DNA from 2 places in the Paenibacillus taichungensis genome. Region 1 is predicted to be linked to the other one. Evidence: riboswitches for the same ligand, from Rfam matches in the RefSeq annotation. Region 1 holds a riboswitch; the other holds the start of a gene.
The links. A riboswitch is a leader RNA that binds a small molecule or an ion and turns the genes downstream of it on or off. The one in region 1 is predicted to bind thiamine pyrophosphate.
Positions count from the first base shown of each region.

Region 1 (5,730 bases):
GACCAGTTCATAATAATCAGGTACGCCGTAATCGACGGGATTGATCGATTTCATGGCATGACCTTCCTTTTCCAGAATCAATTGTTCATGGTTAATAAAACCACCCATAATGGCATCTGCCTGTCCGGAGGCCAGGGAAGGAATCAGGTCAAATCCTACATCGACCAGATTCATCTTGTCGGCATTACCGCCATCTTGGCTGATCATGGTACGCACCATCGCTTCATACAGAGGGATTGAGGAATAGCCAACCGTCAGCGTTTCAAGATCTTTTGGCGATTTCACTTTACCGTTGAGTTCGGTCAACAGATGCACGAGCGGATGACGAACGACCGCAGCAATTGAACGTACAGGAATGTTCTCCCCACGCGCGAGCAAAATTTGCGGCTGGTAGCTTAGTGCCAAATCGATTTTCCCGGCGGCAACAAGTTTGAGGGCATCATTCGTATCAGCAGGCATCTGGATTTCCACGTCCAGACCTTGATCCGCGAAGTAACCTTTTTCCTGAGCAACATAGATGAAGGAATGTACTGCATTTGGGTACCAATCGAGCATGATGGACAGCTTCTCTTTGGATTCCGATGGCGTTTCTATCGCAGATGAGTCTGTATCGTTTGCATTGGAAGTTGAGTCTGTGGAGGGCGTATTGATGCCCGTTTTACCGCATCCGCTGACGATCAGCAACAGAGACATGAGCAGAATGGGGAGCAGGGAATAGATATGCTTTTTATTCATAACGTAAAGTCCCTCGTTTCTTTTGTTTTTTGTTTTGAAATCCGAAAGTTATCCAGCTTTTCTTCTACCTGCATGACGTGAGGTACTGAATCTTCTCTCCATCCATGCAATGAGTACAAACAGGGCGATACCAAGTAGGGATAATAGCATAATGGCGGCGAACATCGCATCCGTGTTCATATTGCTCGACATTCTGCGGCTGAAGTAGCCAAGCCCCTTGCTTCCACCAAGCCATTCACCGATCGTTGCACCGACCACACAATACACCACAGACATTTTCAGTCCCGAAAAGAAGGAGGGAAGGGCAAGTGGAATCTGGAGTTTGCGAAAAATATCCCACTTGGTGGCCCCCATCGTCAGCAGCAGTTCACGCTGCTCCGGATCACCCTGGCGCAGGCCATCGTAGGTGCTCACCACAATTGGGAAAAATGCGATCAGGAACACCACCGCCACTTTACTCCACAGCGTGTAGCCAAACCACAGGATGAAGACGGGGGACAGGGCAATCAGCGGGATCGTCTGACTGATCACGATGAAGGGATATAACGCTTTTTCAATCGACCGATTCATATGCATACCCGTTGCAAGTGCAATTCCGGCACCAATGGACAAGCCAAAACCAACGACAACCTCCATCAAGGTGGCGGGCAGATGTGTAGCCAGCAGAAGGTGGTGATGTTCATACAGCGAACGGACAATCGCCGTCGGGGCTGGAATGATGAAGGAAGGCACCCATCCCATACACACAATCCACTCCCAGAGAGCAAGCAGCAAGATCATGAGCAAAAGAAACAGACCATAACGGGCAAGCCAACCTCTTACGCTATGCTTCATGCTATCTCTCAAGTTACCGTCTCGCATGCAATTGTTCCTCCAGTAGTCGTCTCATCTGAACGAGAGCCGGTTCGTAGATCATGTCCGAATGTCTTGGACGTGGCAAAGGTACCGTCAAATCCTGCAGCTGTTGGTCTTGGCCCACCGGAGTTAACAGGATAATCCGATCACTGAGCAGCAGGGCTTCTTCAATGTCATGTGTGATGAACAACACGGTTTTGCCCAGGCCCTCCCAGAGCTCCAGTAGCCACCGATGCATCTCACGTTTGGTCAGGGCATCGAGTGCGCCGAATGGTTCATCCAGGAGCATGAGTTGGCCACCTGTCAGCAAAGTACGAAGCAGCGCGACACGCTGGCGCATGCCACCTGACAGCTCGTCCGGGTAAGCATGCGCCTGACCGGATAAGCCAAATCGGTCGAGACCGGCCAGAATGTCCGCTCGAATCCTTACCTTATCCTGCCGACCTGGAGCAAGTTCAGCGGGGAGCATGCAATTCTCCAGGACGGTTCTCCAGGATAATAGGAGGTCCTTTTGTGGCATGTAGGCCACCTGCCCCAGTCGCTTTCCTTCTTGAACCCAAGGAATGTCAATGGTTCCGTGTGTTGGCTCAAGCAAGCCTGCCAGCAGCTTGAAGAGGGTACTTTTACCGGAGCCGCTGGAACCGATGAGCGAAACGAATTCTCCTTTGGCTACACGCATCGACAAATTGGAGAGCACGGGGGAATCCCTTTTTCCCGGGAAAGCGTAGCTCATGTTGTGAAGGGTTATATCGTTATCCATCTCGTTCCGTCCCCCTTGTTATTCAAAATTCAACCTCAAACCGCGGGATCTTTAATTACACCTTCTGATCTGCCCGCAGAACGCGAAAAAGACCCACCCATTTCCGGAGAAATGAGTGGGTCTGTAAGTCAATTCACATTAAATTTCATCATCAACATGAAAAAATCCGCTTACTGAGAGGCCGCTCCACTTCCCTCCGCTGGTATGATCCAGATCAGGTTCAAAGGGTCCGAATCGTTCGATTCGTCTCAGCCGCAAGGCTCCCCTAGTGCAATGTTCAAGATATGCAGTTGTGTGTTCAGCATATATCACATGCAAGTGGAATGTAAAGGGGCGGCTTAAAAGAAGTGTGCGTAATGTGAGTTAGGAAAGTAACCTAGGATTCTAATCGTTGGAATGTAACAGTGAATCAAGCTCACCGATCAGCCGGGCAATCTGCTCAGGTGTGCCAATCGTAATCCGAAGCCAGGTAGGCATACCGAATTCGGCACCGCCGCGAACAGAGATGCCTCTGTTCAACAATTCTTGGGTAATCGGGCCACTATCCTGCAACAGATCCACCATAATGAAATTTGTTTCGGAAGGGATGTAGGGTAAGTTCCAATGATCAAAGGACTGCATTAACGTTTCCCGTCCCTGACGATTGTAGTGCAGGCAATGAGAAACAAATCCATGATCATCCAGGCTGGCCGAAGCAGCGGCTTGGGATGTGGCTGTCAGACTGATAGGCAGCTTGACCCGGTTAATGCCTTCAATGATGCTTTCATTCCCGATGCCATATCCAATACGCAGGCCGGCCAGTCCATATATTTTGGAGAAGGTCCGCAAAATAATCAGATTATTGTACTGCTCCAGCAGCTTAACCGTATCAGGATAATCTTCACTTTCCGCGAATTCATAATACGCTTCGTCCAGGACAACCACGACATGGGAGGGAACATGTTCGAGTAAACCAAGCAGGGCATCTGCCGTGAAAATGGTTCCGGTTGGATTATTCGGATTGCACAGCCAGATGATTCGGGTAGAAGCATTAATCCGGTGCCGGAATTGCTCCAGGTCCAGCGAATGGTTGACCAAAGGCACTTCATGAATAACCCCGCCTGCCAGCAGCGTAGCGCCCTTATACCAGTTAAAGGAGGGCACCGGAATGAGTGATTCCTCGCCGGGATTAAGATAGGCTTGGGCGGTAAGGGTTAGGAGCTCGAATGATCCACTGCCAAATACCAGTTGGGAGGTACGCACACCCAGACGTTCCGCAAGTTTGTCACGGAGCAGTTGGCTGGAACCGTCGGGGTATTGAGCCAAAAGATCGGAACCCAGCGATCTGACCGCTTCTGCTGCCAGGGGAGAAGAACCAAACGGATTTTCGTTCGCTGCAAGTCGATCTACACTTTCCAGTCCCAACTCCCTCCGGATCTGTTCCATGGATTTGGCAGGCGTATAAGCCGGAATTCGATTTAACAAGTCTTTAACAGGTGGAGAGGGAACGGATGAAAGGGATTGCATAATCAAGCCTTCTTTCCAGTGGAATTAGATCGAGAATGATATCTGTTTCTGGGCAATCTGCTGTGGTGTCTCTTGTGGAGGAGTCAACAATCGATTCAGAATCAGGTTTTCAAAATGAGCAAACCCGCTGTCCCGAATGCGAGGCCGCTCCAGCGTAATTCGGGTATCCATCGTTATATGACCATCCTCGATTAGCAGCACCCTGTCTGCCAGCGCAACCGCCTCGCTGACATCATGCGTGACCAGAATGACGGTCAGATCTTCTTCAGCCCACAAGCGTTCGATTAACTGCTGCATCTCAATTCGGGTTAATGCATCCAATGCACCCAGCGGTTCATCCAGCAGCAGTAAGCGCGGATGACTTGCGAGTGCTCGTGCCAAGGCGACACGTTGTTTTTGTCCGCCAGATAATACCCCCGGCCAATCACCTTCACGCTCTTCAAGTCCTACATTGCGAAGTGACTGGCGTGCATCTTCCTTGTTCTTGTCGGGGATGCCCAGTCGTACATTGTCGAGCACGGATTTCCAAGGCAGCAGCCGGGCTTCCTGAAACAGAAATCGTGTCTCGGGTGCTGTACTGCCAAGCTTTCTGTTGCTCAGCATAATGCTCCCGGAAGAGGGGGGTTCCAGCCCGGCGATCAGACGCAGCAAAGTACTTTTGCCGCAGCCGCTTCGTCCAACGATGGCTACAAATTCCCCTTGTCTTACATTGACGTTAATGTCGGATAGAATTGTACGCTGATCATACGATTTCTGAACCCCATCTACTTGAAGAAAAGGACTGATCTGACTTGTACTCATGGATTAATTCACGCTCCTTTGGCTTTACTTGCGGGATAGAGCCGGGTTCCAGCGCAGCCAGCGCCGTTCCAGCCATTTGGCGATGGTATCGGACAGCTTGCCCAGCAAGGCATACAGCAGAATGCTTAAGACGATTACGTCCATCTGCATGAATTCCCGCGCGTTCATTGCCATATATCCAATCCCCGCATCCGCCGCAACCGTCTCGGCTACGATGAGGGTCAGCCACATAATGCCAAGTGCATAACGAACACCCACCAGAATGGAAGGCAGTGCACCAGGCAGGATAATGTCTTTATAAAGGGACCAACGACTGAGGCCATATACTTTGCCCATTTCAATCAGACCGGGATCGACCGATCGTATGCCGTGGAACGTATTCAGATATACCGGAAAGAATACACCCAGGGAAACGAGGAATAATTTGGCTTCTTCACCGATCCCGAACCACACAATAACGAGGGGGATCAAGGACAGATGCGGAATGTTACGGATCATCTGTACCGAGGAGTCGGCGATCTTTTCCGCAAGGGAGGAGATGCCGTTCAGCACTCCCAGCAGAAAACCCAGACCCCCACCAATGAGGAATCCTCCCAAAGCCCGTCTGGCGCTAATACTGATATTGTTCAGTAGTTCACCGTTACCAAGCAGACGAATGAAGGCCTCCAGTACTTGAGCGGGACGGGGCAAAATATTGGCTGCAACAACTCCGGATGCAGTCAGCCATTGCCACAGAGCCAGAATGAGTAGTGGTACAACAAAAGGAATGAACTGGTTAAACCATGCCCGGTTAAAGGTTTTGGACCGCACGTTATGCCTACCTCCTTGCTTCCTTCGTTATTGACTACCTGGAGCTGGAAGTTGATCTTGAAGTGCATCACTCCAGAATGTGCTCACATCGACTGCCTGCCCAAAAATTCCCGCTTGCTGAAACGTATCTGCTACGTCCTGTTCGGACTTGATGGCCTCATCAGAAATGGCAACAATACGTGATGGGCGTTGTGCTTCTCCATCCGTGTAGGTTTTAAGGGCTTGTTCCACCGGCTGGTGGGTGTTGTCTGCTGTAATTTGAG
Region 1 covers NZ_CP194720.1:5,081,065-5,086,794, reverse strand. Annotated here, with positions in the region: gene ACR1R9_RS22920 (ABC transporter substrate-binding protein) at 1-735, opposite strand, end outside; gene ACR1R9_RS22915 (ABC transporter permease) at 784-1,596, opposite strand; gene ACR1R9_RS22910 (ABC transporter ATP-binding protein) at 1,583-2,350, opposite strand; TPP riboswitch at 2,525-2,627, opposite strand; gene hisC (histidinol-phosphate transaminase) at 2,735-3,856, opposite strand; gene ACR1R9_RS22900 (ATP-binding cassette domain-containing protein) at 3,881-4,657, opposite strand; gene ACR1R9_RS22895 (ABC transporter permease subunit) at 4,682-5,467, opposite strand; gene ACR1R9_RS22890 (ABC transporter substrate-binding protein) at 5,495-5,730, opposite strand, start outside.

Region 2 (5,730 bases), 500 kb from region 1:
GAGTTTTCAAAAGCGCATTGACCACGTCGGCATTGCCGTTCGTGATCTGGAGACCACGCTGCGTTTCTATACGGAGATTGTTGGTCTTGAATTGAAAGACCGGGTAACCCATACCAACGGTGTCATTCAGCTCGCCTTTCTCGGCTTCAACGGAAGCGATGAGACCGAGATTGAGTTGATTCAGGGATACAGCGACAAGCTGCCTTCCGAAGGTACGGTGCACCATTTTGCCATCCATGTCGATGACCTTGATTCTGAGTACAACCGCATTAAGGCAACTGAGGCCGAATTTATTGATGGTGAGATGATTACACTGCCTAACGGTTACCGTTATTTCTTCATCTATGGACCTGAAAAGGAATGGATTGAGTTCTTCCAGCGCTAAGAATTGGAGCTGATTTATGAACATTTTAATTACCGGCGCAGCCGGAAAAATTGGACGTGACTTGTCCCAACACTTGTCAGAAGCATTTCACCTTCGACTAACGGATTTGAATATCAACAGACTACATACGTATCAAGGGACAAGCCATGAGATCATGACACTGGATGTGACAGATCCCGAAGCCTGTCAGCACGCTTGCGAAGGCATGGATGTGGTTGTACATCTGGCGGGAGATCCTTCCCCGCATGCCGGATTCTATGAATCGTTGTTGGATATTAATATCAAGGGAACATTTAATGTATTCCGTGCAGCTAAGGACCAAGGTGTGCGGAGAGTCATTCTGGCAAGCAGTGCACAGACGATCGAGGGGTATCCCATTGATGCTCAAGTCTATCCGGACATGCCGACACGCCCACGGAATTTGTACGGAGTTAGCAAATGTTTTGGTGAATCGCTCGCTTCCTATTTTGCGTATACCGAAGGTTTACAAAGTGTAGCAGTACGTATAGGTGCATATGATGATTTTCAACCAGATGGACCCGCGCTGGAGGCAAGGGATATGAGCGCGTATATTAGTCCGGCTGACTTGTGTGATTTGATGTTCAAAGCCATTACAACTACAGATCTGGAGCCCTTCACCATACTGCATGGAATCTCGAATAATCGGTTTAAACGATTGAATCTGGAAACCACTCAGAAACAGGTAGGATATGACCCGAAATCCGATGCTTTTGCACTCAGTCAGATTTCCTTATATGATTCGCCACGTTAATTATTGAAAAGAACACATCTAGAGAGGTCGTTATACGCATGTATAATGGCCTCTTTGATTCATTCATACGTGCTCCAATCCAGTTCCTGACTGGACATGCATGGGCCTCTGGCCTATAATTACACCTAGTAATGCCCGTAACTTCATAGTTTCCCAGGGGAGTCGGAATAGGCCGGCTGAGAGTGTATCCCACCAAGATACTGACCCTTAGACCTGATCTGGATCATGCCAGCGTAGGAATCGGAGTATATCGAATTGGCCCAGCCTCTTTGCTGAGTGCCACATCTCTAACGCCTGCACGCGTCCCGGATTAACGGGGCGCTTTTTTTAATGTTCTTTTATATAGCCAGAGAGCTAAAAAAAGTGACGTCATCCGGATCATAGCTGGTATAAATCTGTCGATTTATGCAAGAAGCTTGGATATGAAGCCAAGGAGTACCCCGCGCCACTGGCCGGACAACATGAAGGAGAGAAATGAAGATGAGATGGCGTAAAATGATGGGCCTAATGCTCTTGTGCGTACTACTAGTGGCTGTGGCCGCATGTGGCGGCAAAGAAGCTGCACCTTCAGGAGAAAATGGCAGCAGCAACACCGAAAACAGCAATGAAGGTGACAACGCAGCCCTCAAGGACGTTAAAGTGGTGCTGGACTGGACACCAAATACAAATCATACCGGCCTGTATGCGGCCGTAGATCAAGGTTTTTACAAAGCCGAAGGCTTAAATGTCGAGATTGTACAGCCAGGTGCTGGAGGCGCGGATACGATGGTAGCTTCGAACGAAGTGCCTTTTGGCGTAAGTTATCAGGAGAGTGTAACCCAGGCCCGCACACAGGGGGTACCGCTCGTGTCCATCGCTGCAGTCATTCAGCATAACACGTCCGGATTTGCCGCTCCGGTGGATCGGAACATCAAATCTCCCAAAGATTTTGAAGGCAAAACCTATGGTGGCTGGGGCTCCCCGGTGGAAGAAGCTGTAATGCAGTCCATTATGGAAGGCGAAGGCGCCGATGTATCCAAAGTAAAAAATATTAGCATGGGTGATGCAGACTTCTTCACCGCTGTGAAACGCGATATCGACTTTGCCTGGATTTTCTACGCATGGACGGGCATTGAAGCCGAACTGCGCGGCGAACCGATCGACATGCTGTATGTAAAAGATTATTCCGAAGCTCTGGACTACTACACACCGGTACTCGTTACCAATGAAAAGACGATTCAGAACGATCCCGAGCTGGTTAAAGCGTTCTTGAAAGCGACTTCCGAAGGATATCAATATGCGATTGAACATCCCGAAGACGCTGCCAACATTCTGATCAAGGCTGTACCGGATCTGGATAAGGATCTTGTACTCGCAAGCCAGAAGTGGCTGAGTCCAAAATATCAGGATGACGCACCGCGCTGGGGTGAGCAGAAGCAGGAGGTATGGCAGAACTACACGGATTGGATGTTTAGCAAAAAACTGCTCGATGAGCAGGTAGATGTATCCAAGGCGTATACGAACGAGTTCTTACCCCAATAAAATTATCCATATAAAATGAACTTAGTATTTATACGAGGACGAAGAGGACAGAAATAACGTGAAAAAGCGAAGCGTTCGCCTTTATCACCGGATTTTCCCTTTGGAGAAGGGAATCAAAAAAATCTGGGGATAACAGCGATTGGAAGGTTATTCTGTCATCGAAGTGGCAAGTGTAACAGTCATTAGTTCATTTTATACATTTCGAAAGGAAACGTGATCTCTCATGGCAAGCACACTACTTAGCATTCAAGTCATTCCCAAAACGCCAAATGGCGAAAATTCCTATCCTTATGTTGATCGTGCCATTGAAGTTATTCAGCAGTCCGGCTTGAAATATCAGGTTAATCCACTGGATACCACGATGGAGGGAGAACTGGAGGAACTGCTCGAGGTTGTCCGCAAAATGCACGAAGTTCTCGTGGAAGCTGGCAGCCCAAGCATCATCTCACAGATCAAGATCGCCCATAGCCCAAGCGGCTTCAGCATGGACACCCTGACGGAGAAATATCGCTAATGCATGCCTATTGGAAAAGCGTATGGCCGCCCTTTGTGGCGGTTATTCTCTTTATAGCGATATGGCAGGGAGCTGTCTCCCTGTTCCATATTGAGAAATGGATGCTGCCTGCGCCTTCAGACATCGCCCATGAAGCAGCGTCCCAGGCCGAGCGACTTGGCATGCATGCATGGGCAACAATCCAGCTGACATTGATTGGGTTTGCAGCAGGTACACTTGTGGGATTACTGATTGCGATGGTGCTGCATCTGATTCCATTTTTGAAATCTGCACTCTATCCATTACTTATTCTTAGTCAAAATATACCGACCATTGCGCTTGCTCCGCTCTTGCTGATCTGGTTCGGATTTGGGCTGCTGCCCAAACTAATTACCATCATTCTGGTCTGCTTCTTCCCGGTGGCTGTAGCTGCCATGGACGGATTGACCCGCACCGATGCGGCCATGATGAACTATATGCGCATGGCTGGTGCAAAACGCGGCCAAATTTTCTGGAAGCTCGAACTTCCACATGCATTGCCCTCGGTGTTCTCGGGTATTAAAATTGCCGCTACGTACAGCGTCATGGGTGCGATTATCGCCGAATGGATCGGTGCAGATAAGGGTATCGGTTATTATATGATGCTGCAAAAATCAGCCTATCGGACGGATCGTCTGTTCGTGGCAATCATGATTATTGTGGCATTGAGTCTGCTGCTCTTCCTGCTCATTGCGCTACTGGAAAAGCTGCTCGTACGCTGGCGTCCACAAAAGCGATAACTTTGAAATATGCACCATATAAAGGTTAGGAAGTGATGACAAGATGACACCCGAACACAACGAGCGGGTAGCTGCTGCGCCGAATGAAGTTGCAACCACTCCAACGAGTAGCGGAAGTCCTGAGTATGAAACCGTGTCCTTACCTGCACATCATTCATCACCAGCGTTGGAAGTTCTGAACGTGAATGCTTCGTTCCGAGAGCGACGCAGCACATTGCCCGTTCTGGATGGCCTGTCCCTGACCGTGGGACAAGGAGAATTCGTAGCCATCGTCGGTCCTTCCGGCTGCGGTAAAAGCACCCTGTTTCACATCATCGGCGGTCTACTGAAACCTCAGGAGGGCCAAATCCTGATGAATGGCCAGGATGTTACCGGACAACGCGGCAAGATTAGTTATATGCCACAGCAGCCTGCACTATTTCCATGGCGTACCATCGAGGACAATGTGCTGCTTGCAGGTGAAGTGTCTGCGGACGCACCACCCCGAGCAGAAGCTCTTGCAGATGCCCGGAAGTGGCTGAGCAGTGTCGGACTGGCCGGATTTGAACAAGCCTATCCGCATATGTTATCGGGCGGCATGCAGCAGCGGGTTGCCTTTCTGCGCGCCCTGCTCAGTCCGCAGGAGTTGATGCTGCTGGACGAGCCTTTTAGTGCGCTGGATGCACTGACCCGTAGCGACATGCAGCGCTGGCTGCTCGATATCTGGGAACAGAACCGCCGCTCGGTGCTGTTCATCACGCATAATATCGAGGAAGCATTATTGCTTGCTGACCGTATCTATGTTTTATCGAATCGGCCTGCAGCTGTACTTCACGAAGTCGATGTTCCCTTTGATCGTCCACGTCACGAAGCGATCACGGAGGACTCTGCTTTTCTTGAACGGAAACGGCAGATTTCCCAGTGGATGAGAGAAGAACAGCAGAAAACCCGCCTATCCAAATAGCGCGGGTTTTTGAGTTATTTTTTCCCTAAAATGGGTGATCCAAGACAAACTACGCTGCGTATCATTGGTAAAAGACAAAAAGGAGGGGTCCATCCATGCAATCAACCGCTTTTGCACCCTTGATCGATGCTCATCTTCACCTGGACAAATATACACCTGAAGAACAACGTGAGATGCTGCATTCCTTCCCATCCCAACAGGTTGAGGCGGTCATCGCCGTTTCCATGAATCTGGCATCTGCCCAGACTAACCTGGAACTAGCAACACAATACCCTCGTACCGTATATCCAGCCTTTGGGTTCCATCCTGAGCAGCCCCTGCCGACCCAGGCAGAGCAGAATCTGTTCTTCGACTGGATCGAAAAGCATATGGGACAAGCCACAGCGATTGGGGAAGTTGGATTGCCCTATTACAACCGACAGGAAGCCGAACAGGCAGGACACCAATTTGATCAGAGCGGCTATATCGATCTGTTAGAAAGATTTATCCAGCTAGCTAAGCGACACGGTAAACCGATTGTACTGCACGCTGTATATGAGGATGCCGATATCGCCTGTGACCTACTGGAACAATATCATCATCGTCGGGCTCACTTTCACTGGTTCAAAGGCTCCAAGCGGACCGTCCAGCGAATGGCTGACAATGGTTACTTCGTCTCATTCACACCTGATATTGTGTACGAAGAGGAAATTCGTGAATTAGCGCGCCAGTATCCTTCCGAGCAGGTTATGGCAGAGACCGATGGGCCTTGGCCTTTCGAGGGACCTTTCCAGGGAAGAATGACGCATCCGGCCATGACGAGACAGGTTATTCAGGCATGGAGTGAAGTGACCGGTA
Region 2 covers NZ_CP194720.1:5,582,546-5,588,275, forward strand. Annotated here, with positions in the region: gene ACR1R9_RS25110 (VOC family protein) at 1-385, shown strand, start outside; gene ACR1R9_RS25115 (NAD-dependent epimerase/dehydratase family protein) at 402-1,157, shown strand; TPP riboswitch at 1,303-1,415, shown strand; gene ACR1R9_RS25120 (ABC transporter substrate-binding protein) at 1,638-2,678, shown strand; gene ACR1R9_RS25125 (thiamine-binding protein) at 2,902-3,192, shown strand; gene ACR1R9_RS25130 (ABC transporter permease) at 3,192-3,950, shown strand; gene ACR1R9_RS25135 (ABC transporter ATP-binding protein) at 3,994-4,893, shown strand; gene ACR1R9_RS25140 (TatD family hydrolase) at 4,989-5,730, shown strand, end outside.
Region 2: it holds a riboswitch for thiamine pyrophosphate, as region 1 does, so the genes downstream of both, ACR1R9_RS25120 (ABC transporter substrate-binding protein) here and ACR1R9_RS22910 (ABC transporter ATP-binding protein) in region 1, are expected to answer to the same signal.